DNA from 2 places in the Rothia sp. P6271 genome. Region 2 is predicted to be linked to the other one. Evidence: riboswitches for the same ligand, from Rfam matches in the RefSeq annotation. Region 2 holds a riboswitch; the other holds the start of a gene.
The links. Region 2 has a riboswitch for thiamine pyrophosphate ahead of thiO (glycine oxidase ThiO). Riboswitches for the same ligand answer to the same signal wherever they lie in the genome.
Positions count from the first base shown of each region.

Region 1: it holds a riboswitch for thiamine pyrophosphate, as region 2 does, so the genes downstream of both, ACN08X_RS05085 (ECF transporter S component) here and thiO (glycine oxidase ThiO) in region 2, are expected to answer to the same signal.

Region 1 covers NZ_JBLXXV010000005.1:2,837-18,340, reverse strand. Annotated here, with positions in the region: gene ACN08X_RS05130 (DnaJ C-terminal domain-containing protein) at 1-497, opposite strand, end outside; gene ACN08X_RS05125 (nucleotide exchange factor GrpE) at 681-1,265, opposite strand; gene dnaK (molecular chaperone DnaK) at 1,269-3,110, opposite strand; gene ACN08X_RS05115 (hypothetical protein) at 3,590-4,477, shown strand; gene ACN08X_RS05110 (low molecular weight protein-tyrosine-phosphatase) at 4,629-5,108, shown strand; gene ACN08X_RS05105 (tRNA (adenosine(37)-N6)-threonylcarbamoyltransferase complex ATPase subunit type 1 TsaE) at 5,131-5,712, shown strand; gene ACN08X_RS05100 (aminodeoxychorismate lyase) at 5,741-6,619, shown strand; gene ACN08X_RS05095 (energy-coupling factor transporter transmembrane component T family protein) at 6,637-7,440, opposite strand; gene ACN08X_RS05090 (ABC transporter ATP-binding protein) at 7,440-9,077, opposite strand; gene ACN08X_RS05085 (ECF transporter S component) at 9,080-9,676, opposite strand; TPP riboswitch at 9,728-9,830, opposite strand; gene ACN08X_RS05080 (DUF4235 domain-containing protein) at 10,022-10,300, shown strand; gene ACN08X_RS05075 (MFS transporter) at 10,553-11,902, shown strand; gene ACN08X_RS05070 (hypothetical protein) at 12,010-13,143, opposite strand; gene dcd (dCTP deaminase) at 13,152-13,739, opposite strand; tRNA gene ACN08X_RS05060 (tRNA-Gly) at 13,854-13,927, shown strand; gene ACN08X_RS05055 (hypothetical protein) at 14,469-14,705, shown strand; gene ACN08X_RS05050 (hypothetical protein) at 15,446-15,504, shown strand, end outside.
Region 2 covers NZ_JBLXXV010000002.1:130,224-145,727, forward strand. Annotated here, with positions in the region: gene ACN08X_RS02950 (M3 family metallopeptidase) at 1-721, shown strand, start outside; gene ACN08X_RS02955 (HIT family protein) at 862-1,425, shown strand; gene thiE (thiamine phosphate synthase) at 1,432-2,136, opposite strand; TPP riboswitch at 2,181-2,318, shown strand; gene thiO (glycine oxidase ThiO) at 2,312-3,571, shown strand; gene thiS (sulfur carrier protein ThiS) at 3,603-3,845, shown strand; gene ACN08X_RS02975 (thiazole synthase) at 3,885-4,697, shown strand; gene ACN08X_RS02980 (ThiF family adenylyltransferase) at 4,597-5,910, shown strand; gene ACN08X_RS02985 (MurT ligase domain-containing protein) at 5,907-7,196, shown strand; gene ACN08X_RS02990 (type 1 glutamine amidotransferase) at 7,196-7,918, shown strand; gene ACN08X_RS02995 (YebC/PmpR family DNA-binding transcriptional regulator) at 8,017-8,775, shown strand; gene ruvC (crossover junction endodeoxyribonuclease RuvC) at 8,792-9,475, shown strand; gene ruvA (Holliday junction branch migration protein RuvA) at 9,503-10,123, shown strand; gene ruvB (Holliday junction branch migration DNA helicase RuvB) at 10,244-11,206, shown strand; gene ACN08X_RS03015 (LysM peptidoglycan-binding domain-containing protein) at 11,216-11,308, shown strand; gene ACN08X_RS03020 (hypothetical protein) at 11,364-11,510, opposite strand; gene ACN08X_RS03025 (hypothetical protein) at 11,648-11,863, opposite strand; gene secD (protein translocase subunit SecD) at 12,322-14,019, shown strand; gene secF (protein translocase subunit SecF) at 14,022-15,098, shown strand; gene ACN08X_RS03040 (RelA/SpoT family protein) at 15,330-15,504, shown strand, end outside.

The DNA.
Region 1 (15,504 bases), on a different contig from region 2:
CCATCTGGACGAATAACAGAAGCAGTCGTTCCTCGATAAGCATCAGCAAAAGAAATGGTGACACTTGTTTGAGCGTCTTGACCTTTAGGCGCAGGCTGAGAAAAACCACCGAAACCGCCGGCAGAAGCACCCCCAAAACCTCCACCTCCGAAAAGACCACCCAATAGATCTTCGAGATTAACGTTACTGGAGGTCGAAGTGCTACTGAAACCTCCGGGGAATCCAGAACCTCCGGGGAATCCTCCCCCACCAAAACCAGCGGCACCGTATGTGCGAATCTGGTCATATTCTTCACGCTGTTTCTTATCAGAAAGAACATCATACGCTTCAGATACTTCTTTAAATTTTTTCTCAGCTACAGTATCTCCAGGGTTCTGATCTGGATGATATTTACGTGCTAATTTTCGATATGCCTTTTTAATGTCAGCATCGCTCGCTTTCTCAGAGACGCCCAGCACCTTGTAGAAGTCTTGATGAAGCCAATTTTCGCTAGCCATGTTTTGACGCCTCCTTTCAAAAGCGTTCCTTAAGTTCTCTTAAAATCTATATAACAAGAGGCAGTTAATCCCTCTCTGTCAGAGGCACGTTCCTGCCATATCAGGTACGGTACAGAGGAGTAAATCCCCTAAGTATAGTGCAGGCGGACCCGCTGATTCGAGCCCGCCTACACTTTTATCTATTTACATTGCTGCCGCAACAGCAACCTGTGCAGTTCGCACAATTCGATCATTCACACGATACCCATGTCGCAACACCATTGCTACATGGTCTTCTGGAATGTCCTCAGAAGGCTGCTGCAGAACAGCTTCGTGAACCTTCGGGTCGAACTTATCGCCGACAGCACCATAACGTTCCATACCCTGCTTACCAAGAGTTTCCTCTAGCTTATTAGCGATGGCAGCAAACGGGCCTTCTTCAAGGTCACCATGCTGACGAGCTGCATCGATATCATCAATGACTGGCAGCAAAGCAGATACCACATCAGAGATAACAAACTGACGCAACTGTTCCTTCTCTTTTGCGCTGCGGTTCTTGAAGTTCGTGAACTCTGCCTGTAACCGGCGCAAATCCTCGAGGCGTTCAAGTGCCACCTGCTCAAAATCTTCAGCTACTTCTTCAGAGGCCTCAGCTTCTGCTGAAACGTCCTCAGGTAGAGGTTCTGTTGCAGCGTCTTCTTGTGGCGCTGGGTGTTCTGGTGCAGAAGGAGCGTTGAAAGCTTCTTCCAAAGGATCAGTGTTCTGAGAGTTGTTAGTATTCTCGGACATCACTTATTTCTTTTCGTTGTCGTCATCGATGACTTCGGCGTCTACTACGTCGTCGTCAGCTTCAGCAGCACCTTCTTGAGTTGCTTCTGCCTGAGCTGCGGCGTAGATAGCTTCGCCAAGTTTGCTCTGGCTAGCCTGCAATTTCTCAAATGCAGACTTGACAACGTCGTCATCTTCACCTTCGAGAGCCTTCTTGAGTTCGTCGACATCTGCCTGAACTTCAGTCTTGACCTCTTCAGGGAGCTTATCGCCGTTCTCCTTGATAAGTTTTTCGATGGAGTATGCAGCAGTTTCCGCTTGGTTGCGGGTTTCTGCAGCCTCACGACGAGCCTTATCCTGTTCAGCGTGTGCTTCAGCATCCTTAACCATGCGGTCGATGTCTTCCTTAGAGAGGGAAGATCCACCGGTAATGGTCATGGACTGTTCCTTGCCGGTGCCCTTGTCCTTAGCGGATACGTGAACGATACCGTTTGCGTCGATATCGAAGGTCACTTCAATCTGAGGAACGCCACGAGGTGCAGGAGCAATACCAGTTAGCTCAAAGGTACCGAGGTTCTTGTTGTCGCGAGTAAATTCGCGTTCACCTTGGAATACCTGAATAGAAACAGAAGGCTGGTTGTCTTCTGCAGTGGTGAAGGTTTCGCTACGCTTGGTAGGAATTGCGGTGTTACGTTCGATGAGTTTAGTCATCACACCACCCTTGGTTTCGATACCAAGAGATAGCGGAGTAACGTCGATGAGAAGAACGTCTTTGCGGTCACCCTTGAGCACGCCTGCCTGAATAGCAGCGCCCATAGCAACAACCTCATCAGGGTTAACACCCTTGTTAGGTTCGCGACCACCGGTCAATTCTTTGACAACTTCGCTTACTGCTGGCATACGGGTTGAACCGCCCACAAGAATTACGTGTGCAATCTCAGAAACGGAAACACCAGCTTCTTTAATAACATCATTGAAAGGCTTCTTAGTGCGTTCAAGTAAATCAGCAGTCATATCCTGGAACTTTGCACGAGAGAGTTTCTCGTCCAAGTGGATAGGACCTTCTGGTGTTACAGAGAGGTACTGCAAAGAGATATTGGTTGAGGTTGCAGAAGAGAGTTCTTTTTTAGCTTGTTCAGCTGCTTCACGAAGACGCTGAAGAGCAATCTTGTCTTTAGAAAGATCAGCGCCGCTCTTGGACTTGACCTGTTCGAGCAGCCAGTCGACGATACGCTGATCCCAGTCGTCGCCACCGAGGCGGTTGTCGCCGGAGGTTGCACGAACCTGAATGGTAGAGAATCCGTCTTCGTCCTTGCCAACTTCAAGCAAGGAAACGTCGAAGGTACCACCGCCAAGGTCAAACACGAGGATGAGCTCGTCTTCTTTACCCTTGTCTAGTCCGTATGCCAACGCTGCAGCAGTAGGCTCGTTGACGATACGTAGTACGTTTAAGCCTGCGATTTCGCCTGCTTCTTTAGTTGCCTGACGTTCTGCGTCGTTAAAGTATGCAGGAACGGTGATAACGGCGTCGGTTACGGTGTCGTTGAGGTATGCCTCTGCGTCACCTTTGAGCTTCATCAGAGTACGTGCTGAAATTTCTTGAGCGGTGTATTTTTTATCGTCAATATCGGTGGTCCAGTTGGTTCCCATGTGGCGTTTTACCGAAGCAATGGTGCGGTCGACGTTGGTAACAGCCTGACGTTTTGCGACGTCACCAACAAGGACTTCTCCATCTTTAGAGAATGCAACGATAGAGGGGGTGGTGCGCGCACCTTCTGCGTTAGCAATAACGGTAGGTTCGCCGCCTTCAAGAACTGAAACGACTGAGTTTGTGGTACCGAGGTCAATGCCTACTGCACGTGACATAATATGCACTCCTTAGAGATAGATGTTGTTTTCTTAGATATTTAGCTTTATCGAACAGCTTTTTCGATAAGCGCTTGTCTTAAGTTTCTCACTTCTTATCTATTTGTCAATAGAGTTGAGTCTAATTAACTCAACTTTATTTATATGGATAGCAGTATTTTTGCGTATGTTTACCTTAGAACACTCGAAAAAACGGCCTAAGAACCGGCATTTATTGAGTAAATATTGTGAACTGTTCGCTTTCAGCAATTAATTATTGAGGGGTGTTGCTCCACCGGTTGAAAAGCCATATAAGACTTCAGAACCAGCCGATACGTAACCATCAGAAATATGACACATCTACCTAGCGGACAGGTGTAAACACTTGTCCCTACAATTCTGTTCTTTCATGTCTCCTCTACAAAAAACTGACATACGCTAGAGCAAGACCGAGCGCACTATCGCGCCACCTATCACAAAACATATGTTAGGAAGACAGCATGACTCACTCAGAATCACGCCGCATCGTCCTCAAAGGCGCAGCCTTAGCAATCCCAGCACTGGCTATCACTACCACAGCGGCATTCTCCAATAGCACCGGCACCGATGATAATCAGGGACACGGCCACCATCACGGCGGTCATGGTAATGGTGGAAGCACCGGTGGCGGACACCACGACGGTGGGCACGGAAACGGTGGTCACCAAGGTGGAGGTCACGGTAACGGGGGAAGCACCGGCGGACACGGTGGCCACGGGGGACACGGTGGAGCAACAAACCCCTCATACCCAACGCTACCTGCAGGATGCCCCGACGGAGCATGGCGCAAAGACATCCCTTGCGCGTCCTTTATTGACCAGTCCAATGGTGAAGGACGAGCATGGCATTGGGGACGTGAAGTCTCACTAGCGCTCTCCGCAGAAGACGCAGGACCTAACGGCTACGACGTACAGTGCTACATCGTCCCCGTTAACAATGATTACAACCGCACTAACGCCTACGGCAACGCAAGCGCACGCTTCCAATCCATCACCACCGGGTCCGGAAGCGCACCAGGATTCTACGCCGGTAACTGGTCTGCACCAGTTAACGTTTCTGGCGCAGTCATCCCCCACTCATTCAACGGTTCCACCGGTAACCCCAACGGCTCTGATATCGTTCTACCCTCAGGCTCCATCATGGTTCAAGCACAGAAACTACGTTTCTCCGGCAAAACCGGAATTGGACGCCTCAACCTCAACCTCAATAACCGTTGGTTCTCCTCCGGAAAGAGCTGGGTCAAAGCTATCTGGGTTATCCGCAACAACGACATGGGACACTGGCACGTACTTGACACCGTCGGATATGCAGGTCCCATCAACCGTTCAGCATACGACGGGAAATTCTAAACTCCATCTCGTATAAAAATTCTTAAGCGGTTTCTTTGGTTCTCCTACTAGGAGGAGCAAAGAAACCGCTTTTTCTATCAGTTCTCCTACCCCACCATCTATTCACAAGAAAAGATAGGTAATATCTCCCCCACCATGAAAAGATAGAAACATGAATAAAATCTTGGTTGTCTGTACAGGAAATATTTGCCGGTCCCCTATGGGGGAATACCTCCTCAGAGAGAAAATCACATCACTACAACTCAATGTTGAAGTATCCTCATGCGGAATATCTTCTGAAGAATACGGAAACCCTATCGACCCAAGAGCACAAAAAGTCCTCAACGAACGCGGAATCGACAGTAGCAAACACCGTGCCAAAACCTTCACACGAGAAGACTTTGACATATACCACCTTATTCTTGCCATGGACACCAACCATTACCAATGGTTACAGCAACTCGCACGAAACCCCAAAGACCAAGAAAAAATACACCTCTGGCGTGAATACGACCCGCAACTATGTAACACACCGTTCAAAGAACTCGGCATCTATGACCCTTGGTATGGAACTCAAGAAGACTTCTACTGCACCCAACGCATGATTGAAGATGCCATACCCGGAATTATCCACTACATCCAGTCCCACTAAAAACGAGGAAAATTCAACGCCCATGAGCGTACTGTGCATTGAAGAACAACAGCTACTCGAAAAAATCCACCACAACATCTGCCAACAAGGCGCGCCCAAAATTATCACTATTGATGGACGAAGCGGGGCCGGAAAAACAACGTTCTCCCATAGCCTCTACACCTACCTTAACCAACGCAACATTCCATCCCAGATCTTCACCCTCGAAAATCTCTATCAAGGATGGAACGGGCTACAAGCAGGTATCAAGCAATGGCACCGCAACCTCAATAACCTCAGTGATAACCCGCAATCACCCCTCATCTGGTTCGGTTGGGATTGGGAAACACAACAACCCACAGGACCGCACCTCACGACAATTGACCCACGCCAAACGCTCATCGTCGAGGGCGTTGGCGCCACACCGCCTCACAGCTACCAAGCACCATTTAACGTCATCACATGTTGGCTCGATATGTCATCACATCACCGCAAAGAACGAGCGCTCAACCGTGACGGAGAAACATACCGCCCCTATTGGGATACGTGGGCAGAACAAGAAAACCTCCAACTACCTGCACACCCAGCATCACATATTGACTATATTTTCTCGCCACCTGTATAAAACGACATCTCAAGAATAGGATGAAATTATGACAACAGTAGTAATGCTCACCCCTCAGCACCCAGAGGGTGAACTCGTAGACCCCTCACGCCCACTTATCAGCATCGAAGATGAAGGACTCACCCGCGGAGACGGCGTCTTTGAAACGATGATTGCTGTCAATCGCAGCATCCGAAAATTTGACGCGCACTTTGAACGGCTAACAAATTCTGCCCGAAAATTGCAACTCCCTCTACCAGCAAAAGAGCACCTTACTCAAGCGCTTAAGACCGCCCTAGAAAATGCCGAACAGGCTCACACCACGACGCTAGGTGAAGAACACACCGTCAAAATTATTATTTCTCGTGGTACCACAGTAAACGGCCCACACAGCTGGGTTACCGTCGCGCCGACGCCTCAGAATACCCTCGACCAAAGAACCCACGGTGTCAAAGCAATCACTCTGCCTCGCGGACATGATCCTGCTCAAGACACCGCATACCCGTGGCTACTTGCCGGCGCAAAAACTCTCTCGTACGCCATCAACATGGCCGTCCTACGATACGTACGAACCCAAGGAGCAGACGAAGCAATCTTCATCACCGATGACCGCCGTATTCTAGAAGGCGCAACCAGCTCTGTCATTGTGGCACAAACTATTAATGGGCAAAAAACCCTCCTCACCCCAGAACCAAACCACGGAATCCTCCCCGGCACTACCCAAGGAATGATTTTTGAGCAAGCACGCAAACACGGCTGGGAACTCAAATACCAAGAACTTTACCCTCAGGATTTGCTCGAATCTGAAGGTGTCTGGTTAGCCTCTTCCGTACGGCTTATCGCTCCTGTAACACACCTCAACGGAACAGCATTAGCAACGTCCCAACAGACCACTGAAGAATTCTTAGCATTCCTTGCAGAAGGGTAAAACACGCAACCTTAAAACTACTGCCAGATAAAAGTTAAGGTACCGGATCCTAAAGCACCTAAAACACCTGCCAAAACCGTCAGTACAACACCCACCGTAAACCATACGTCTACGAGACCGTACTGCGGTATACGAGCCCAAGTGCGAGTTGAAGCAGACCCAAAACCGCGGGCCTCCATCGTTATAGATAAGCGTGTACCACGACGAATAGCCTGAACTAACAAGGCGAAGCTCTGACCACAAAACGTTTTAACACGTTGCCACAACGTATCTTCTGATCCAAGACCGCGAGCGCGTCGAGCCTGCCCTAGTGTATTCCATTCGCTCAACAACAACCCGACAAGACGTAAAGCAACCAATGCTCCGAGCACAAAACGAACCGGCAATTTTGCGCTCTGCGCCAAAGAATCAGCAACGTCCGTTGGGTCGGTTGTTAGCATGAGCATCATCCCAGGAAGAACCATTGCCAAGCCACGAATAGTCAGAACAATACCTGTCACAAGAGAACCAGTGCTCATCGACAAAAATCCCATGTCAAAAAGCATCGTCCCTGTCTTCTCCACCAAAAGAGCAGTCGACCAGCCCGATAGTAGAACACCAAATAATACAGGCCAAAGCTGACCCAAAAGACGCACAGGGTTCAACCCCAGGGCCCATAAACCCACTAACTCGATACAAAAGATGATGGTGATGCTCACCCAATCTTTGAGCAGAATAAGGATAATTGTCAGAAGCAAAGTGAGCGCAACTTTAACCCCTGCATTAACGCTTCCAAGAATCCCTTCTTTTTCTGCGGTAGACGCAAAAATATCAAAACTCATCAACGTTCTTCTTCCCCGTGATAGTCTGATTCCGCGATAAGCCTTAGCTGTATTCCTCCTAAAGCACGCACAAAATCATCATCGTGAGTTACTGAAACGACTGCTGTGCCCTGTTCCAAGAGTTCTTGAATCAAAAGCACCAATTCCTTCCATGTATGAGCGTCTTGACCAAAAGTAGGTTCGTCAAGAATGAGGACCTGAGGTGCTGTTGCCAATGCGGTTGCTACAGAAAGACGGCGTTTCTCACCCCCAGAAAGGGTGAACGGGTTTGCTCCTTCAAGATGACGCAAACGTAAACGTTCAGATAACGCGTCAATACGGTGTTTAAGAGCTTGTTCGTCGACAGGTTCTTGACGAAGCCGCGCAAGTTGTCGTGGCCCAAATTCAAGTTCTTCACGTACCGTAGCAGTTAAAAACTGTTGCTCAGGTTCTTGAAAGACTAGACCAATACGCGAAGCAATATCACGAGAACGCCACTGTGTCATATCAGGTGAAGGCTCCTTATACTGCCGTGACGGTGAAGGAGCAGCGTCTTCTAAAAATGCTGACGTTGCTACAATCTCCCCAGAAACAGGGTAGAGTAACCCAGCTAAGGTCAGAGCAAAAGTAGATTTTCCGGCACCATTACAGCCAAGGACACTTGTATGTTCACCAGCTCGGATAGAAGCATTAATCCCTGAAGAAACAATAGGCGCATCAAAAATATACGGTTCAGAACAATTCTTAAGGGCCTTTCGTCGTTTACGTCGCTCTCGTGCAGAAGGATAATGACGAGTTACTGCCACATTACGAGCACAAATTAGCTCTGCCCCAGTCTGTTGCGTTGAAGGAAGAACCTCTGGCGTGTAGTCAGGAACCCATACCCCCGCAGAAATAAGCTCTTCCCTCGCTTCTGCAAGAACCTCAGTAGGTGAACCATCATGAGTAACACGTCCTCCTGCACCAAGAACAATAATTCTGTCCATATGCTCAGCCCACACACCAACACGGTGTTCAATAACGACAAGGGTTGCTCCCGTATGTTTTTGTGCGCGTATTACGGCATCACGAACATCTTCAACACCAGCAGGATCAAGATTTGCTGTTGGTTCATCTAAGAAAATACCACCAGGATGCATCGCAAGGATGCCAGCCAACCCTAGTCGTTGTTTTTGTCCGCCAGATAGGGCACTCGTCGGATGTGATAAGTCAAACTTCTCTAAGCCAACATCTGCTAAAGCACGTTTAACACGTTCCCATATTTGTTCATGCGGCACACCTAAATTTTCGGGACCGAAAGCAACATCATCTCCTATACGAGATAGCACAATAGATGACTCTGGGTCCTGTTGCATGAGTCCTACTGCACCGTGAGCATCTTCAGCAGGTATATCATCAATGGTGATAGTGCCCTGTTGAGATTGACCATCATCGTCGTGTAATAGCCCGCCCATGGCGTGTAGAAGGGTTGATTTGCCTGCGCCAGAAGAACCCAAAAGAAGCACTTTTTGTCCAGGTTCAATGGTCAGATGTACAGATTCTAGAGTAGGTTTTTCTCGTCCTGCGTAATGCCAACCAAACTCACGTACACTAATACGAACGCCACGCACCGGCTGAGAGTCAGCAGGCGGTGGCGTTATGGAAGATGTTGTATCCACGGTTAGGCGCGTGCTCGTTTCGACCGTCCAGAAGCCAAGGACGACAAGACACCCGTTTGTGCTAGTGCTTTCATTAAGAACCACGAAAGAACCCCAGCAAGCAATGCCCCAGAAATCGTTCCGCATGCCGTGTAAACCAGCATCTTTGCAAAAGAAAGCTCATTTGCGTAGTAGATGATAATTTCTGAGACGCCCATACCGAAACCAGATACTGCGCCGGCAAGAGCTGCGACCATAATATTCCACTGGCGGTAAAGGAATACCGCAAAAATTAGTTCTGCACCAAGACCTTGGATTAAGCCTGAGATAATAACGGACATACCAAAATGTGTGCCAAGGATACCCTCAATAATGGCGCCAAGAAGTTCACAATATAGTGCTGCACCAGGTTTACGGATAACAATTCCGCCCAGCACACCAGCAATCAGCCAGCCACCGCCAATAAGAGGCATATATTCTGGTACCGTTGCAAAAATCGTTTTTGCCAGCGGGTAAATCGCAACAGACCAGAACCAGAAAATGAGTCCGCATGCTACGGACAGGACAGAGGCGATAACGATATCGTTAACTCGCCACGCTAAAGAAGATTTCTTAGCCATCGTAAATTTTCCTTCCCGAATACAGGAAGGGGAACGTTACACTACGTGAACGTTTGAGAGAACTCGACTTCCTAAACGCCGGTACTAACCGGATCAGGTTCGAGGGTCTGCTTTCGCACTCTCAGCACCCTACGGTGCTCCCCTGTCGCTTCTATACGTATATGTTTATACGGCTTTATTGTCAAAGCCTTGTTCAGTATAGTTTGTTCACCACGTTCAATTCCACCCTCCAGAGAAGTTATGACAATATCTGCAGTTTCCACGCTTTCTTAGAGAATTATTCGTGAGTAGTAATACGCTGTTGGGCTTCTCCTGTTATAGGATTGCTAAGGATACTCATCAACGATGGAGAAAAACATGAACCCCATTAATCTTGTAGGAACCGCAGCTTCTCTTGCTGGCATCACCGTGGCAAACAAAGCGCTCTCTGCAACATGGAAAAAAGTAACCGGAAATGAACCACCCGCAAGCAACCCCGACGATGATGAGCGTTGGCGAGACATCATTCTATGGTCACTGTTAACAGGTCTTGTTGGTACCGTCATCAAAGTCAGCATTACTCGCAAAACAAACGAGGTCAAAGCAAAACGCAAAAATGACCCCATCGGACAAAACGAAGTCTAAGAACAACATCTCTTAGAAAACCTCATCCTCGTGTAGACGGCAACAGTCATTTTGTTGCCGTCTACACTTCTTTAAACCCCATGAACTTACCGCTCATCAGCATTAACAAATCCTTTGAAGATAAGCCCACTAGAAGTGAACCTTAGACGGTGCGCATAGTTCTGGTAAAAAGTACACAAATTTCTTCACTTTATCTTTGTTTCTGCGGGTATTTCACACCATTACCCACGCTCAATAGATACTCTTATCCTTATGAGCAAACACGCCAAAGAGCAGAACGAATCTGTGCCATTAGGGACCCGAGGCACCATCACAGCCTGGGCATTATGGGACGCCGGTGGCGCCTCCTTCAACGCGGTCATGACAACATTCGTCTTCACCGTCTATCTCACCAGCAAAGCATTCGGCGATCCCAAAGACGCCTCCGAAATGCTCTCCACAGGCCTCGCCATTGCAGGACTGCTCATCGCATTACTTGCCCCCGTCACAGGACAACGTGCAGACGCATCAGGTCAACGCACCCTATGGTTAGCAGTCAACACATTCCTCACAGCCGTGCTCATGGCACTTTGCTTCTTCACATTCCCCGAACCACAATGGCTTCTCTACGGTGTAACGCTCATCTGCGCAGCAAACGTCATGAACGAGTTCGCCATCGTCAACTACAACGCGCTACTGCCAGAACTATCAACGCCCTCAACGGTTGGAAAAATTAGTGGTATCGGATGGTCTGCAGGCTACTTCGGCGGCATTATCGCCCTAGGAATCGTCCTCTTCGCATTCGTGGGGCTCAGCTCAGACACAGGTTTCTTAGGTATCTCACCCGATAACTCTTTGAATATTCGTGCAGTCGCCATCTTCTCAGCAGTATGGTCCATCGTGCTTAGCACGCCGCTTGTTATTGCGCTCTACCGTCACGACCGTCGTCACCCCAAAAAACCAGTAGCACCCAAAGTTGGGCTCATAGACTCCTACAAAAAGCTCTGGGCAACACTAAAAGCCCTCTACAAAAACTCACCTAAAACCCTCGCATTCCTCTTTGCCTCCGCAATCTTCCGTGATGGCTTTACCGGCATTTTCACCTTCGGCGGTATCGTCGCCGCAGGTACTTTTGGGTTTAGCACCACAGAAATCATCATTTTCGCTATTGCAGGTAACGTTGTTGCCGGTATCGGTGCACTTCTCGGCGGTAAATTTGATGACCTCATCGGACCCAAACGAGTTATCGTCTCTAGCCTTGTCTTCTTGCTCATCTCTGCAACCCCGCTCCTATTTGTCCAAAGCCCTATTGTCTTCTGGATTTGTGGATTAGGGCTCTGCGCTTTCGTCGGGCCAGCACAATCCGCGTCACGAACCTACCTCTCCCGTATCACCCCACCCGGGCATGAAGGAGAAATCTTCGGACTATACTCCACCACAGGACGCGCAGCAGCACCCCTAGCACCGCTACTATTCGGACTATTCGTCTGGGCATTCGGTGCACAAATCTGGGGTATTCTTGGCATCATGGTGGTTCTCGCAGTAGGCCTGCTCCTGACCCTGCCACTACCACGAGTACACCGCAAAGAACACCAAGAAACCCTCGAAAAAGGGCAACTATAATACGCCACTTACCGCTTATCAAAGAATAGGGTGGGTGCTTACATCGTTGTGTAAGCACCCACCCTAGCTTTTGTGTTGCACCATACGATACAACAGCTACTAAAACATCATGGTTTCTGATAATAAATCATCTGAGAATCCACAAGATTCTGCAATACAGCAGGGAACTGATCATCAGGAATAGGCCCATACTGCTGTTCAATCCTCTGACGAAAAACATCCACAGGCAACGGCTCATCCAACAACAGCCAACTATCAGCAGCGAACTCCGACACCTCAGACATCCGCCCACCACCATAAATTAACGAAGCATCATCCAAAAACACAGCAGACGTACCCGACATACGAGACACAAGGCCCGCCGGTACTTCCTGCTCAACAGAATGAACAATCTGCCACGACGCAGAAGACTCCTCCGCCGGTGAAGACAATAACTCCCTAAACACCGGCAACGTCTGAGAAATCTCAGAATACACCACACGGCGCACACCGCCACAACGCTTCATCGCATTCAGCAAACGAGGTAAACCATCATCGGTGAGCAACAAACCAGAAGTCTGACCAGCAATCTCCACTAACGCCTCAGCCCAACTCACATCCTCCACATACGGAACAGTTGGCTCCTCAACACGCCCCAAAAGCACAATACGAGACAGCTGATACGAAAAATTATCTGGCGCAACTACCGAAATACCCAAAGACCCCGGATCTATCTGATGTTTAGGAGAACCCTTCTCCACAATCACCGACAACGGCTTAGGATACGGACGTACACATAAATCATCCTGCACAACAGCCGTCTCATCCGACAAATACGCAAAATGCTGACCCAAAAAACGAGACGCCGTCGTTTTACCACGCCCTGACGGGCCAATCAAAATCATGGCACGACCAGAAGATTCATCACCCAAGGCAGCCGCATGAAAAAGACTCACCGAACCAGCTAAAGTACGAAGCATCGCCAACGTCACCTCAACCGTCAAACGCTCTTGAGCGGCATCAACATGCTGAACGCTCAAAAACTGCAAGCCTTCAACACCCCGATATTTTTCAGGGCAACTCAACTCCGCAGAAACAAAAACTTTCCCATCCGCGGTGCTCTGCTCTAAATCGCCCACACAACGAACCGGGTCCATCGCCGCCCACGAACTCAGAACGTCCGCAACCAATGACTCTTCAAGAGAATCGTCAAAAAATAATTCGACGCTCGTACCCGCGGGGCATAAACGTATAGCGCGCATCAAAAACCCTAACCGTCCGAAACGATATTAGTACGATGAAAATTCAGATAGCTACGCGAAGCCGTCGGACCACGCTGACCCTGATAACGGTTGCCGTATGCGCCATCACCATAAGGGTGCTCAGCCTCTGAAGACAACCGGAAAAAGCACAACTGACCAACCTTAGAACCAGGCCACAACATAATAGGCAACGTCGCCATATTTGACAGCTCTAACGTCACATGCCCCGAAAAACCAGGATCAATAAAACCAGCTGTAGAATGCGTCAAAAGACCCAAACGCCCCAACGACGACTTACCCTCCAAACGGGCAGCTACATCAGCAGGCAAGGTGACAGACTCATACGTGGAACCAAGAACAAACTCCCCCGGATGCAAAATAAACGGCTCACCCGGAGCGACCTCAACCAAACGAGTCAACTCAGACTGATCCGACGACGGATCAATATGCGGATACTTATGATTATCAAAAAGACGGAAAAAACGATCCAAACGAACATCAACCGACGCCGGCTGAATCATCGACTCATCAAAAGGTTCTAAAACTATACGACCGCCAGCAATCTCCTGGCGAATATCACGGTCTGAAATAAGCACACTCTAAAAATATCGTATTAAACGTACAGAAATTTTCATTTAGTACCAGAACGCGCTAAAGTATTCACAACATAGCAATAAAAATGAAGACAGACCGTCTTACCAACGCTATATGCGGCTGTAGCTCAATGGTAGAGCGCACGCTTCCCAAGCCTGATACGCGGGTTCGATTCCCGTCAGCCGCTCCATCTAGACACCCATTTGGATACAAAATATCCGAGTGGGTGTTTTTGCTTGTTATCGCGGTCTTCTAGGTGATGATAGTAACAATCGAGAAAGGTCAGGGTCGAGTGTAAGCAAGACCCAGCACAACCCAACCGAAGAAAAACACCTTCCAGACAAGTACACCTCAGTCAGCGAGTCAAACAGTCCATATGGTGGATACCCACGCATGTTTGGGCACAAGCCTCTGACCCCATCAAACCTATCGGAGATGGAAGGCAGGGCATGTTACGGCGGATTCGACCGCGCTATCAGAGGTGAAGGCGAAGCGAGTGGGAGCATATATGACGAACGCAAGCTTTTGGGGTTGTAGAGCATTTCACACCAATAATGTCATATGTGGTGAAAGACACATGCTGAGTGCTAATATTCTTTCGTAGCGCAATGGTGCACTACACAAAACCTAAGGAGTAATTCATGACTACAAGGTTTAAGGTGGCGGTCACGGCTATTGTTTCACCCGACCAATTTACCGGTTCTTGCTGCGCCTAGTCAGGAGGAAGGTATATGGAGAAGATGAAGCCACGTCTTTTGGATTCTCAGTTCTGGCGTTGGGCACTGTTTGGGATCCCAGTGCTAGCTCTGGTCGCATACTTTTTCACTTGGGATGAATTAACGAGTATCGAGGCAACATGGCTGAAGTTACTCATCGTTGCTGGTGAAATTGCTGCAGGATACGTTGGCCTGGCCATGCTGTTATGGTGGAATGCTTTCATGCAGCACCGGAATAAGAACAAGCGTTGATTACACTCGCCTGCATGCGTCAGTAGTGCAGGGGTCTTTACTCTGTTGCTTTGTGACACTGCCGCAAGCGGTTTGGCGTGAGGTTGAATAAGTCAGTACTGTTTGGGCGCTAATCCCTTTAGGGGTTAGCGCCCAAACACTTTATCGAGCAATTTGGAGGAGCTGAGTTTCATATTCTCTATTCCTCCTGGTGGTCAGCACTATTGCCAAGACAAGCGTTAAAGCTACTATTGGTACTGTCATTAATTTTTTAAGATAGTAGGTGGATATCCTTATACAGGGTATTTGACGGTATTTTTATGGTATTTATCTTCAGTGTGAGCGTTGTTCTGAATGTATAGGCGGTTCGAGTGTATTCGCTAAAGTCATGGGCTGGCTCACTTCTCATCGGCGTTCGGGCAGCGCTTTTATTCGAGACGCGTAAAGTAATGCATGCTACCCAAAGCCGTTTAGAATCTTTTGGGATTGAGACCCGTAATGCACGCACAATTTCTCGTGTGCTTGCTTATTTTTCGTGGATAAATATCGTTATGAGTCTAGTATGCTCATTTATCGCTCCTCCCCTTCAGCGAATTTTTGACCTTCAAACGTCCGATGCAAACGGAATGATCTTACTAATCTGTATGGGGTGCGTACTGTTTGTGCTGAACGTTGAGGCAAAGAATAGGCGTCGTCATCATCTTTTCCTCAGCTTATTATCTCCAGCTAGCCGATACGGGTTTTGTTCGGGGTCTCTGTTAGTGGCTCTTCCTATCGTGGTATTCACGATTAAACAGGCGATACATCTACAAACTAAAGT
Region 2 (15,504 bases):
CAACATTGCAGAACCTGCTGAAGGTACGCCGGCATTATTAACCCTTGATAATGTACGGACACTTTTCCACGAATTTGGCCACGCACTACATTCCTTGTTAAGTACCGCTAAGTATCCTTCTGTTGCTGGTACGAACGTTCCCCGTGACTTTGTTGAATATCCCTCACAAGTTAATGAGATGTGGATGTTCCACCCAGCAGTAGTAGGGAACTACGCACGCCATATTGATACAGGAGAAACACTCCCACAAGAACATATTGATGCGCTACGCGCTAGCGAACAGTGGGGAGAAGGATTTGCCACCAGCGAATATCTAGGAGCCGCCCTCCTCGATATGGCATGGCACACCCGCAGCATTGAAGACGGGCTCATCGACAGTTGTGAAGATGCTAAAGCCTTTGAAGATGAAGTGCTCAAACGTTATGGCTTCGACCAATACCCAGTATCTCCGCGCTACCTTACCGGAATGTTCAAACACATCTTTGGTGGAGGATACGCCGCCGGATACTATGCTTACATCTACTCCGAGATGATGGACGCAGAAACTGTTGATTGGTTTGAAGAATCCGGGGGAGCAACCCGCCACAACGGTGAAACCTTCAAAAACGCTATTCTCGCAACAGGAAATAGCCAAGACCCGGCAGAGTCCTTCCGACAGTTACGAGGACGAGACCCACGAATTGAACCATTATTACGTCGACGTGGACTACTTGAAGAATAGTTAGAACCTATTCTGCTAGGAGTATCACACTCGTATAATCTGTGTGGATGCTACCGGAAAAGACTTATCCGGTAGCATCCACAAGAATCTTTTAGCAACATTCACATAGAGCGTATGAGCCTACAGGTACACTAAAGACCATGGAGTACACCACCGATAGCTTTGAACTGCCACAAGTCCCAGATGCTTTCCAACGGCTTTGGACACCTCACCGTAAGGCATACGTCAGCGGAGGGCAAAAAGACTACCAAGAACAGACGTGCCCCTTTTGTAGTGCTCCCGAACGCTCCGACGAAGAATCTCTGATTGTTCATCGAGGTAAATACGCATACGCCATCTTAAACCTCTACCCATATAACCCAGGGCACCTGCTGATTCTGCCCTACCGGCATATCCCATATTACGATGACGCAACCGTCGAAGAACTAACCGAAATAGGGATTCTCACCCAACAAGCGATGCGTGTGCTACGTCAAGTCAGCAAAACAGACGGATTCAACATTGGGATGAACCAAGGCAAAATTGGGGGAGCCGGAATAGCCGATCACCTACACCAGCATATCCTCCCACGATGGTCCGGCGACACCAATTTCTTACCGATTATCGCCCACACAAAAACCATGTCACAGACACTAGGACAGATACACACTCTCGTAAAACAAGGGTGGGAAGAATACCTTTCAACGACAGCCAAAACTCTTTAGAGAAGGCTAAACAACTTCTAACGCACCCTTCAGCTGTTTTGCTGCGCTACGAACATCAGCAGCTTCGGTTAAAGCACGCACCACAACAATACGTGAGGCACCTGCCTGACAAACCTCTGACACCGTATCCACGTTAACGCCACCAATAGCAAACCACGGTTTCTGACCGGCAAACTGAGCAACCTGCTCAAGATACTCCACGCCTGTTGCTGCACGCCCCGGCTTCGTCGGCGTCGGCCACACCGGCCCACACGCAAAATAATCAATATTTTTATCGACAGCAGCCTCCTGCCCCTGAGACACCCCATGTGTTGAAGCACCTACAAGAACATCGGCACCTAACAACCTGCGCGCCTGCACCGCAGAAAGATCGTCTTGACCTCGATGAAAAATATCAGCACCCATAAGAGCAGCAACATCAGCACGGTCATTGACCGCAAAAAGCTTATCGTGACGACGTGCCACCTTTTTGAGAACCTCTAAAGCTGCTAGCTCCTGTTGCACAGAAATCTTCTTATCACGCAGCTGAATAATATCGACACCGCCACTATAGGCTTCATCCAGAAAAGACTCTAAATCTCCACGAGATAAACGCGCATCCGTACACAAGTACAAGCGTGCTTTTTGAAGCTTTTCAAGGCGCTCGCGACGAAGCGTTGAAGAAGAATCCACGAAAGAAGTGGCGAAAGGCTGTTGTTCATAAACGGACATAGTTTTGAGGTCTCCTTGTATCAAAAAGATTGAGGCTTATACTTAGAGTGACCTACGGGAGCGTCAGATATATCGCACCATATCACAGTAGATATATCTTCACGACGCTGAGAGGGCTAAGAGAGCCGACCGTCTTACTTGATGCGGGTTATGCCGCCGGAAGGAAGTGTTCGTCATGGGTGCGACGTTGTTTAACCCGCACGATGAAGATTCAACTATTCATCAATATATACCCGAACTATCCAAAGAACCACCCTCAACAGTAGATATTGCAGTCATCGGTGCAGGAATTATCGGATTATCGACCGCGTACCGTCTCCAAAAAATAGGGTATAGCGTTGCTATCTTAGACCCACAACCCGCTTCAGAAGCAACACGAGCAGCCGCCGGAATGCTTGCCCCAGCATCTGAAACACAATTTCGCCAAGAACCATTAGTTCAACTGATGAAACGGGCAGCGCAACTATACCCATCATTTGCACAACATATTCAAGAAGAATCCGGTATTCATGTCGGTAGACAAGAAACAAAAACCCTCGTATGCGCCTACGATCATGCTGATAAAAATGCTCTAGAAGACCTCCAACAATATCAACAAGAGCTAGGTTTAGAAACCCAAAAAATATCCATCCGAAAAGCTCGTTCTCAAGAACCAAGCCTCTCATCGCGTCTTGCAGGAGTCGTGGAAATAGCCGGCGACCACCAGATTAACCCGCGCTGGTACTGCCAAGGGCTCATACACCTCTTACACGAACAGCTCTACCCTGTGAGAGCCCAAAAAATTCTTCTCGACGCAGACCAAACACACGCCCGCAGCATCTACTGGGAATACCAAAACCCCACGACAGGGCAACAGCACACCGGAGAACTCCACGCAACATATATCATCGTCGCTAACGGCCTCGGAACCTTAGAACTTCAAGGCATACCGGCGCTCAAAGAACTCCCTTTACGGCCCGTCTACGGTGATGTGCTTCGTCTCCGCGTACCTGAAAACCAGCGCCCCTTCATCACCTCAACAATTCGCGGTATCGTCCGTTCCCAACCTGTTTACATCGTTCCCCGTGAAGACAACACCGTCGTTATCGGTGCAACATCACGTGAAGACCATATGCCCGGTATCAACGCTGGCGGAATATACCAACTACTACGTGATGCAAGAGAACTTATCCCCGCCATCACAGAACTCGAACTCTACGAAATAATCTCACGAGCACGCCCCGGAACACCCGACGACCTGCCCCTCATCGGCACAATCGAACACCACGGTAAAGCACTCAAAAACCTCATCCTCTCAAACGGCTACTTCCGTCACGGAATACTGCTTTCAACACGAGCAGCAGAACTCGTAGAACACCTCATCACCGAAACCCTCACCGAAGACGACAGAAAAGACCTCTACGCTTGCCGTCCACAACGCTTCACGCCAACCTAACAAAACCCTAAACCAACAGAGGAAAACCCCAATGAACATCACCCTCACAATTAACGGTGCAGAACACACCTATACGACACCACAAACCATCAAAAAACTCGTCGAAGACACCATCAACACCGCCCTCAACGACCAAGGAAACGCCCAAGACGGAACACCCCTTGGCATCGCCGTAGCACTCAACGACACCGTACTACCACGCAACCAATGGGCACACACCACCGCAAACCACCATGACAGGCTAGAAATCATCACCGCCGTACAAGGCGGATAACACCACCAGCACAAACAACAAACTCGAGATAAAAAGAACATGACACCAACAAACATTCCACCACTGAACATCGACGGAGTAGACCTCAACTCACGACTCATCATGGGCACCGGAGGAATCACCTCACTACAACACCTCGAAGAAGCACTCCTCAGCTCAGGAACAGAACTGACCACCGTCGCCATGCGACGATACAACCCCAGCGGAAAAGAATCTCTCTACTCCATTCTGAAACGCAACAACATCAAAATTCTGCCGAACACCGCAGGCTGCTACACCGCAAAAGACGCACTACTAACCGCAGAACTTGCCCGAGAAGCACTCCAAACACACTGGATTAAGTTAGAAGTCATCGCAGACGAAACAACACTCCTACCCGACACCTACGAACTCATCGAAGCCACCGAAACACTCGCCGAACGAGGCTTTACCGTATTCGCCTACACCAACGACGACCCCATCACCGCACGACACCTACAAAATGCAGGCGCCAGCGCCGTCATGCCCCTCGGCGCACCCATCGGCACAGGACTAGGAATACTCAACCCACACAACATCCAACTCATCACCAGCGAACTAGACGTTCCCGTCATCATCGACGCCGGCATCGGAACAGCCAGCCAAGCAACACAAGCAATGGAACTAGGCTGCGATGCTGTCCTCCTCGCCTCAGCCGTCACCCGAGCCCAAAACCCCGTAGCAATGGCAGAAGCCATGAAATACGCAGTACACGCCGGATACCACGCCTACCATGCTGGACGCATCCCCACCCGAACCCACGCGCAGGCCTCATCACCAACCGAAGGACGAATCCTCACCGGAGCACCCACCCAAGAAGACCTCACCACCTAACCTCAACGAAGAAAGCACCCCAACCATGCCACTGGCACCACTGACCACACCAAAAAAACAACTCAGCACACAAGAACAACTCCGCTACGGGCGACACTTCACCCTGCCCGGTATCGGAGAAGAAGGACAACGACGACTCGCCAACGCAAAAGTCCTCAGCATCGGAGCCGGAGGACTCGGCTCACCCCTACTGCTCTACCTCAGCGCAGCAGGAGTCGGAACCCTCGGCATCATCGACCACGACACCGTCGAATACAGCAACCTCCAACGCCAAATCATCCACAACAACAACACCATCAACACGCCCAAAACACACTCCGCACAACAACGCATCCACGAACTCAACCCACACACCAACGTCCACACCTACCACGAAAAACTCAACGCAGACAACGCCGAATACATCATCAAAAACTACGACCTCATCATCGACGGATCCGACAACTTTGCCACCAAATACCTCACCAACGACATCTGCGAACACCTCAACAAACCACTCATTTGGGGGAGTATCTCCCAATACACCGCACAAATCTCACTCTTCTGGGCACACCCCAAACACCTCAACACCACCCAACACACCCAAGGAACCACCCTCCGAGACCTCTACCCACAAATACCAGCAGCAGACTCCATCCCTACCTGCGCACAATCAGGAGTACTCGGATCCCTCTGCGGAACCATCGGCTCCATCATGGCCACCGAAGCCATCAAACTCATTACCGGAGTACCCGAACCACTCCTAGGAAAACTCTGGATGTACAACAGCCGAACACACACCACCAAAACCCTCAACATCACACCCGACCCACACCGCACACCCACACCACTGACCGAAACACTCCAACAAATACAACAATCAACACCACAACCCCTCAACGTCCCCGAAATCACACTCCACGAAATCAACCAACACCCCGAACACTACACACTCATCGACGTACGCGAACACCACGAACGTAACAACGGACACTACCAAGACCACGCACACATCCCACACCAAGAACTCCTCACCCTCATCAACAACACTCCAAACCCCCTAGAAAACATCAACAACACCCTCACCAAACACCTCAAAAACAACACCACACCAGTGTTCTACTGCGCCAGCGGAAAACGCTCAGCACTCATCGTCCACACCCTCAAAAAACAACAACCACACATAACAGCCCTATCCCTTACCGGAGGATTCAACCAAACACCTATAAAATAAAAAACATGTCTAGACCCATAACACGACTCATCGGCCAAGGCGTACGCTACGCCACCAAACTCCGCGGAGGCGGATCCGCATTCCCCGGACTCGTCATGGAAAAACTACACCCCAACTTCGTCCCCGAAGAACTCGCAAAACTACCTCACGGCGTAGTCGTCGTCTCTGGAACCAACGGAAAAACCACCACCACAAAAATGGTGGTCCAACTACTCCAAGCCCAAGGGCTCAAAGTCTTCACCAACAAAACAGGATCAAACTTCGTTCGAGGAGTTGCCGCCTCACTCCTCGCAGAAATGAGCCTCACCGGAAAACTCGACGCAGACATCGCCGTCCTCGAACTCGACGAAGCCCACGCCGTACACTTCGTCAAAAAAGTCAAACCACACTACGCACTACTACTCAACGTCCTACGCGACCAACTCGACCGCTTCGGTGAAATCGACACCACCCGAAAAATGCTCACCACCGTAGCAGAAGCAACCACCAACACCGTCGTACTCAACCGAGAAGACCCACGCATCCTCAGCATCGCAGAACACATTAAAACAGGAACACACACCAACTATTTCGGACTCAGCCAAAAACTCCGAACCATGTTCCCCTCCGACGACGAAATGCGCTCGCAACAACGCACCAGCACTAAAGAAAACCTCCCAGAAGCCACCGTCACCCTCAACGACTTCAACGGAACCAACGCAACATTCACCCTCAACGGACACACCGCACAAGGAAAAATCAACCTCTACGGCGTCTACAACATCTACAACGCCGCCGCAGCAATGGCACTCACCCAAGCGGTCATGGGAGAAAACCTCAACGAAGAAAAACTCATCGAAGAACTCCAACACATCACACCCGCTTTTGGACGAGGCGAAACCCTCACCATCAACGGCCAAACACTACAACTACTACTCGTCAAAAACCCCTCAGGATTTAGACTCTCCCTCGCCAGCGCAGACGCACAAGACTACGCAACCATGATTACCATCAACGACCAATACGCAGACGGCAGAGACGTCTCATGGCTCTGGGACGTAGACTTCCATACTTTACAAAAAACTGGAGTCAATACCGTCTCCGGAACCCGCGCATGGGATATGGCACTACGCCTAGAACACGACGAAATCACCACCGAACACGTCGAAGAAAACCTCACCGAAGCACTAGAACACTTCATCAAAAACTCCCACGGCAAACCCATGCGCATCTTCTGCACCTACACCGCAATGCTTGCCATCCGCAAAGAACTCTCCAAAATCACCAACGTAGAGGACATCTCCTAATGAGCAACAAAACACTCACCATCGTCCAACTCTACCCACAAGATATGAACATCTATGGAGACTGGGGCAACACCCTCGCCCTAGCACGTAGAGCAAAAGCCCACGGATACACCCCCGAAATCATCGACTACAACCCCTCCGACACCTTCCCCGAAAACCCCGACATCATCCTCGGCGGAGGCGGACAAGACTCCGGACAAAGCATCATCCAAGAGGACCTTCACGCCATCGCCCCCAAACTCAAAGAACTCGCAGAAAACGGCAAACCCATGCTCGTCATCTGCGGACTCTACCAACTCTTCGGACAAGAATTCCGCACCAACCAAGGAGAAACACTCCAAGGCATCGGCATCTTTGACGCCATCACAATCGGCGGAGAAGAACGACTGATTGGAAATATCGTCGAAGAATCCGAAGAATTCGGAACACTCATCGGATACGAAAACCACTCCGGAATCACCACACTCTCCGACGGCACCCGCCCCCTAGCCACCGTCACCAAAGGCGAAGGAAACAACACCACCGACACCACCGAAGGCGCTCGCAAATACAATGTCATCGGCACCTATCTACACGGCTCACTCTTGCCGAAGAACCCTGCCGTCTCTGACTTCTTAATTGCAGAAGCTGCCAAGAAAAAATATGGGGAATTTATTCCTCAAACAATAGATGACACGACTATTGACCGTGCACGTGAAAGCGCCATGAATCGACCCCGTTAATGCGGTGTCATTGAAACTGTTTACAATAGAACCTAGTATCTAAAGAGAACCTGCGCTGATGAGCCACATCAGCGCACAGCAACAAAAGGAGACAACGTATGTCAGGTCACTCCAAATGGGCAACAACCAAGCACAAAAAAGCAGCTATCGACGCTAAACGTGCAAAAGCATTTGCCAAATTTATCAAAGCTATTGAAGTTGCAGCTCGTATGGGTGGAGCAGACGTATCCGGTAACCCTGCACTAGACCTCGCTGTTTCTAAAGCTAAGAAAAACTCTGTCCCTAACGACAACATTGACCGTGCTATCAAACGTGGTGCTGGTCTCACCGGTGAAACCATCGACTACACCGAAATCATGTATGAAGCCCGCGGACCTCAAGGAACAGCTCTTTATATTGAATGTTTGACCGATAACCGTAACCGTGCAGCAGCAGAAGTTCGTACTGCCGTTACTCGCAACGGTGGCACTATGGCCGATCAGGGATCTGTAGCGTTCCTCTTTGAACGCAAAGGCGTTGCCGAAGTGACCAAAACCGAAGGTCTTACCGAAGACGACGTCCTCATGGCAGTACTTGATGCTGGAGCTGAAGAAGTTATTGATGAAGGCGATATTTTTACTGTCGTATCAGAAGCAACTGATCTTCCAGCCATCCGCCAAGCACTGACTGAAGCAGAACTTGAATATAACAATGACGACCCTGTTTTCCGTCCTACCATGAATGTCGAAATTGACGCTGAAGGTGCTCGCAAATTCCTTAAACTAGCAGATGCTATTGAAGAACTTGACGACGTTCAGAACGTTTATTCTAACGCCGATATTAACGAAGCTGTTATGGAAGAACTTAACGCAGACTAAGGAGATAGTAGGCACAATGCCCCTATCCACAACACAGCGCCCGAAACTTGCGAATATTCCGCGAGTTCCGGGCGCTGCCCGTATTCTTGGAGTAGACCCAGGGCTGACACGGTGCGGTTTTGGTGTTATCGACATGACCGCTAACCGCCAAGCCCGCTATGTGAAAGTTGGTGTGGCAGGAAGCGCCCCCGCCCAGAAACTTGACCAACGTATTTTCACTGTTTTTCAGGCAGCAGAAGAATGGCTAGAGGTGTATCAGCCAGATGCTTTAGCCATTGAACGAGTATTCGCGCAAGAGCAAGTCAATACGGTGATTGGCACGGCTCATGCTTCTGGTGCTGTGATTGCTGCCGCTGCTGCACGTTCCATTCCCGTATATTTTCATACTCCTTCAGAAGTTAAAGCTGCTGTAACTGGTTCCGGTAAAGCAGATAAAGCTTCTGTAGGAAGAATGGTCACGCGTATCCTTAAATTAGAGAGGCTACCTCAACCTGCTGATGCCGCAGATGCTTTAGCTATTGCTATTTGTCATGGGTGGCGTGGTGCAACGGTCGGCTCTGGTATTGATATGAGCGCTGGTGTGCAAACTCATCAAGGTTCGCGGCCTCGCCCTCAGATGGGTACGCTAACCCCAGCCCAAAGAGCGTGGAAAGCGGCAGAAGCTCAAAGTGCTCGTCGTGGGCGAGGACAATGGAAATAGTACATATATTCGAATAAGATAGAGATTATGATTAGCACCCTCACGGGAACCGTGACTCAGATTTCCCTCAATAGCCTCATCCTTGACGTCAATGGTTGGGGGCTGATGGTACATACCCCAGCTCGAACACTCTCTCAGCTTTCGCAAGGGGAGACAACTACTCTTTTAACAAGCTTTATCGTTCGTGAAGATTCCATGACTCTTTACGGCTTCTTAGAACCGGCTGAGCGTGAAGCCTTTGACCTTTTACTATCAGTTTCTGGTATCGGTCCGCGTATCGCCTTAGCAGCATTGTCGGTGCATACGGCCCAAGATATTGAACGAGCTATTGCCACAGGAGACGATAAAGCGTTCACTAAAGTTCCTGGTGTCGGCCCTAAAACTGCTCGAAGAATTGTTTTAGAACTTGCCGGAAAGCTGATTCTCAACGCGAACTCCGACACCGATCAGCTACCGCTTAACACTGGCATAGCATGGAAATCTCCCGTTCTCGAAGCGCTCATAGGATTAGGGTGGAGCGAAAAAGACGCAGAACGTTCGGTGGAGTCGTATCTAAAAAAGAGTGCACATCCTGAGAAGCTATCTGTGCCACAAGCCCTCAAAGAAGTCCTCGCAACATTAGGGCAACAACACAGCACCCGTCATTAGCACTCACGAACATTATCGCCTCAAGAATGAAGAACGGATACTTTGGTGAACCATCGCGCAACAGAACCTGAATATCGAGAGCAACGGCTCGTCGGGTTAGAAGAAGAACCTGAAGAAAAAATGATTGAAGCCGCTTTGCGTCCCCAATCATTAGATGATTTTGTAGGTCAGCAACGTGTCCGACAGCAGCTCTCACTACTTCTCAAAGCATCAAAACTGCGCGGTAAGTCAGCAGACCATGTGCTGTTATCTGGACCTCCCGGTTTAGGAAAGACAACCTTGTCGATGATTATTGCCGCAGAAATGGACGCGCCCTTGCGTATTACCTCAGGGCCAGCCATCCAACATTCCGGAGATTTGGCTGCTATTCTTTCTTCTTTGACTCCCGGTGAAGTTTTATTCTTAGATGAGATACACCGTATGTCTCGTCCAGCAGAAGAAATGCTGTATATGGCGATGGAAGATTTTCGTGTGGATATTGTGGTCGGGAAAGGTGCTGGCGCTACGTCTATTCCTCTGGAACTTCCACCGTTTACGTTAGTGGGGGCAACTACTCGGGCTGGTCTTTTGCCGGGGCCTCTACGAGACAGATTCGGTTTTACCGGACACTTAGAGTATTACTCAACAGAAGAACTGGAAAAAGTGTTGCGCCGTTCCGCTGGACTTATGGATATGAATATTAGCGCTGAAGGTTTTGCGGAAATTGCAGGACGTTCTCGTGGCACTCCTCGTATCGCTAATCGTCTTTTGCGTCGTGTACGAGACTGGGCATTAGTGCACGACATCCCTCATATCAGCGCCGTAGAAGCTGGACGAGCTCTTGACATGTATGAAGTAGACTCGCGGGGGCTTGACCGCTTAGATCGTTCCGTCCTTGAATCTCTTATTCATAAGTTTGGTGGTGGTCCTGTTGGGCTGTCAACTCTTGCTATTGCCGTAGGCGAAGAAGTTGAAACAGTAGAGACGGTCGCAGAACCTTATCTTGTCCGTGAGGGGATGATTGGTCGTACACCCCGAGGCAGAGTAGCGCTTTCAGCTGCTTGGGAGCATCTGGGGATAGAACCTCCAGAACAACTCTCATAAGATAAATATGTGGTTTTACCCAATTGCCTTACTGAGCTTAACGGTATTGCTAATCCTGATGTTATTGATGTTGGTCAGGTTATTGTTATTCAGCTTGGCTAATATATAAGGCGGGGCTGAGCATCACTTTTGTGTGGTGCTCAGCCCCGCCTCTTTTTTATTTGTTGGTTTTTAGGGCGGTGTAGGCGACCCCTCCCATGACGGCTGATAGGAGGAAATACCAGGGGTGACCTAGTACGGCTGGGATGAGAAATGCTACTGCGCCGATGGTTGCAAATAATGCAATTTTTTGTTTATCTGTCATGATGTTTTTCCTTTGTGATAGAGTCGGGGGTAACGCCCTCCCGCCCCTGATTAGTTCGGTTATTCAGGAGCGGGAGGGTTTTTGTTACCTACTTTTCTATTTAGTCTTCTTGATGGTAAAAGGGACAATAAAAAATATTATCGCCGATAGCTCCCACGTTTTGGCTGAGAATCAATCCACTCTTTCGCATTTTCAGGCAAATAAAGTGCTTTACCGTTAGGTAACACGAAATCAGCTTTTAACGGGCGAGCCTTCATATGAACACTCACATTCTTACGAGTAAAACCTGCATAATCAGCAATATCGGACATTTGCCACAGAACTGGTATGTTATTACCTTCGTGATTTTCCATGATTCCTCCAAAATATCATGAGCTACAGTATGGCTGATTTTCTACGAGTATGGGTGCCTTGATCACTGTCGTAGTGGTCATCATGTAGTCATCACTCTACTGTGGTAAGCGTTGATATATTGTCATCCTTGCTCCTATATGTTTGTATCCACCAGTAGTTACAAATGATGAATGGTGCCATATCTTCATAAATATGTCTGAATTTATGCCCTGTAGACTCATCAACCTATGCGGATTATTCGTTCGTGAACTACGATAGAGCGTGGAAACTTTTCTGCCAAGAAGTATTTTCTGATAAATACCTCTTGGTTTCAGTGATGACATGCACAGTTATCGAACATTGTAGATACTCACCATCAGAAGAAAAGTTCTACCAAATACGAATAAATATGTTGAGCACATCGTTTGCTGAGTATCAAGAAGTTAACGCATGTAGGTCGGGAGAGTAAAGGGGCGGTATGGCTAAGCGAAGCCAACGAGCTAAAGCGAGTAGAGCGCTGATTGCCATGGCTGTGATAGTCGTGGCTTTATGTGCTGGAATCTTTGCTAGCACATCCTACGGAGGGTCATGGCGAGCTAAATTTGCTTTAGACCTCTCTGGTGGAACACAAATGATTCTTGCGCCTAAAGTCAACGGGGCACAAGACCAAACAGTTTCTGCTGAACAACTAGAACAAGCTGTTGAAATTATCCGTCAACGTGTTGACGGATCCGGTGTGTCCGAAGCAGAAGTGACGACCCAATCTGGGCGTAATGTTGTTGTTTCAGTACCAGGAACCATTGATCAGAAAACACGTGAGCTCATCCAAGCCTCTGCACAAATGGATTTTCGTGCAGTAATTTACTCGACTTCTCCAGAGCCTGTTACAGACGAGAAGAAACTCGCTGACGATAAACTTCCCCACCCCGAAGGCGAAGCAACAGACGGTTCCGATATACGGTGGGTCACCCCAGAACTCTGGCGTGAATATGAAGCAACTGACTGCACAAGCGGGAAAAGTCCTAACGCCGAACACCAAGACCCTCACCAAGCTATTGTGGCTTGTGCAGTATCTGGGCATGAAAAATATATTCTTGGACCTGTCGAATTGAGCGGTTCAGATATTGCGAATGCGACAGCATCTCAAGTGACCAATAGTAATGGTGTATCAACGGGACAATGGGGCGTTAACATCAACTTTGATGAAAAGGCCCGCGAAAAGTTTAAAGACATCACTACTCGTCTTTATGGAATCTACGGAAAAAACCAGCAAGACCCACGTGCCCGTTTTGCGATTATGCTCGACGGCGCAGTTCTTTCTTCACCAGTAGCTCAAGCAGTGATTGCCGACGGTAACCCGCAAATCACCGGTAACTTCACAGAAGAAAGTGCACAGTCTCTTGCCCAGCAGCTCAAATACGGGGCTCTACCTATTAGCTTTACCATTCAATCCGAACAGCAGATTTCTGCAACATTAGGTTCTGACCAGCTCAAGATGGGACTACTTGCTGGTGTCATCGGTTTGCTATTGGTCTTCGTCTATTCACTTTTCCAATACCGCTTACTAGGATTTGTCACAATTGCATCGCTGATTGTTGCTGGTGTTATCTCTTATCTGGCAATTATTTTGCTTGGGTGGTCTATTAACTATCGTCTTTCCCTTGCCGGTATTGCTGGTTTAATCGTCGCTGTTGGGCAGACTGCTGACTCCTTCATCGTGTACTTTGAACGTATCCGTGATGAAATTCGTGGGGGTCGCACTATCCCCGCTGCAGTAGATCATGGCTGGCGTCGTGCTCAACACACGATTCTTGCTTCTAAAGCAGTCAACCTCCTTGCAGCAGTAGTGTTGTACATCTTCTCCGTCGGCTCGGTTCGTGGATTTGCTTTCACCTTAGGTTTGACCGCTATCGCCGACCTCATCGTTGTGTTCCTCTTTACACATCCTGTTCTGACGCTTCTTGCTCGCACCAGATACTTTGGTGAGGGCGGACGATTCTCTGGCCTAGATCCTGTTGCCCTTGGTGCTACACCGTTATATCGAGGCGCTGGTCGTTTGCGCACTGCAGAAGAATCTGAGCATATGAGTATCGCTGAACGTCGTCGAGCTGCTGCTCGCGCCCAAGAAAACGCTCAAGAAGTAGAGGCTTCTCAGAGCACACAGAAGGAGGGGTAATTGTGGCTAACGCACTTGCTCGTTTTGGTAACGATTTACATTCTGGACAGCGTTCATACCAGTTTGTTGGAAAACGTAGATTGTGGTTAAGCATTGCAATGGTTCTCGTTGTTTTGTCCCTTCTCATTCCCGTCGTCAAAGGAGGGTTCAATCTAGGTATTGAGTTCCGAGGCGGTTCAGAGTTTACGATTTCTGATACTTCAAATACCGATATTTCGGTAGGGCAAAAAATTATTGCAGAGCACGCCCCTGAAGCCTCTGACGTTCGAGTGACTCATATCGCTGCGAAAACTATCAGGGCGCAAATGAGCCAGCTTAACGATGAAGAGACTCTTGCGGTAAAAACTGCCCTTCAAGAGGGGTACGGTGTTTCTGCAGACGACGTCACCTCGTCCTTTGTCGGGCCAAGGTGGGGCGCCGATGTGACCAGACAAGCACTTTACGGACTTGTCGCGTTCGTCCTTCTTGCTCTTATCGGTATGGCTTTATACTTCCGTACGTGGAAGATGTCTCTATCTGCTATTGCGGGATTGCTTTTCACCGTAATCGTGACAATCGGAATTTACGCTTTAGTAGGCTTTGAAGTGACTCCTAGCGCAATCATCGGTTTCTTAACCATTTTGAGCTACTCACTCTATGACTCTGTGGTAGTTTTCGATAAGATTCGTGAGAATACCGAAGGCATTGAAAAACGCCGTGACCTCACCTACGGTGAACAGATTAACCTTGCAACGAACCAAACTCTCGTTCGTTCCATTAATACTTCTGTTGTGGGCGCATTACCCGTTGGTGCAATTCTTTTCATTGGTGCGTTCATGCTTGGTGCTGGAACTCTGCAAGACCTCTCGTTAGCTTTATTCGTCGGCATTATTGTGGGAACGATTGGAACACTCTATGTTTCTGCACCAATGTATGCGGCGTTGCGTCTAGGTGAGAAAGAAATTCGTGAGCATACACAGATGGTAGAAGATATTCGTTCTGGAAAAGTTATTGAACCAGAAGATGCTTCTGAGACTTCTGAGCAGAGTTCTCTCAACGAAATACGCATTGAAGTCAACACGATTTCATTGGATCGTTAACGTTGATTAGACAATAACTATAATTTTTGTTAAAAATCGGTAGCTATGAAAAGAAATAGCTACCGATTTTTTATTTTTGTTATAGTGCGAACAATATAAGGCTAAAATAGCCATACTAGCCTTGGAAGGATGAACACTATGGCGGATTCAGCACACACAGCACAAGATATTGTTTCACAAAAGGTTGTTGGTAACCTTCTTCCTACGACTCTTGGAGGATCACATCGGGTGATGTCTGCCTCAGAGCGTATTCCTACTCGTCATGTTTTCGGACGTTCTGTTCAGACTTCACGAACAAGTCCTACACGTTATTCACCAGTACTTGCTCCAGTGATTCGCACTGTTAAAAAATTTCATCCCGAAGAGGATCTTGATGTAATACAACGGGCCTTTACCGTTGCCGATA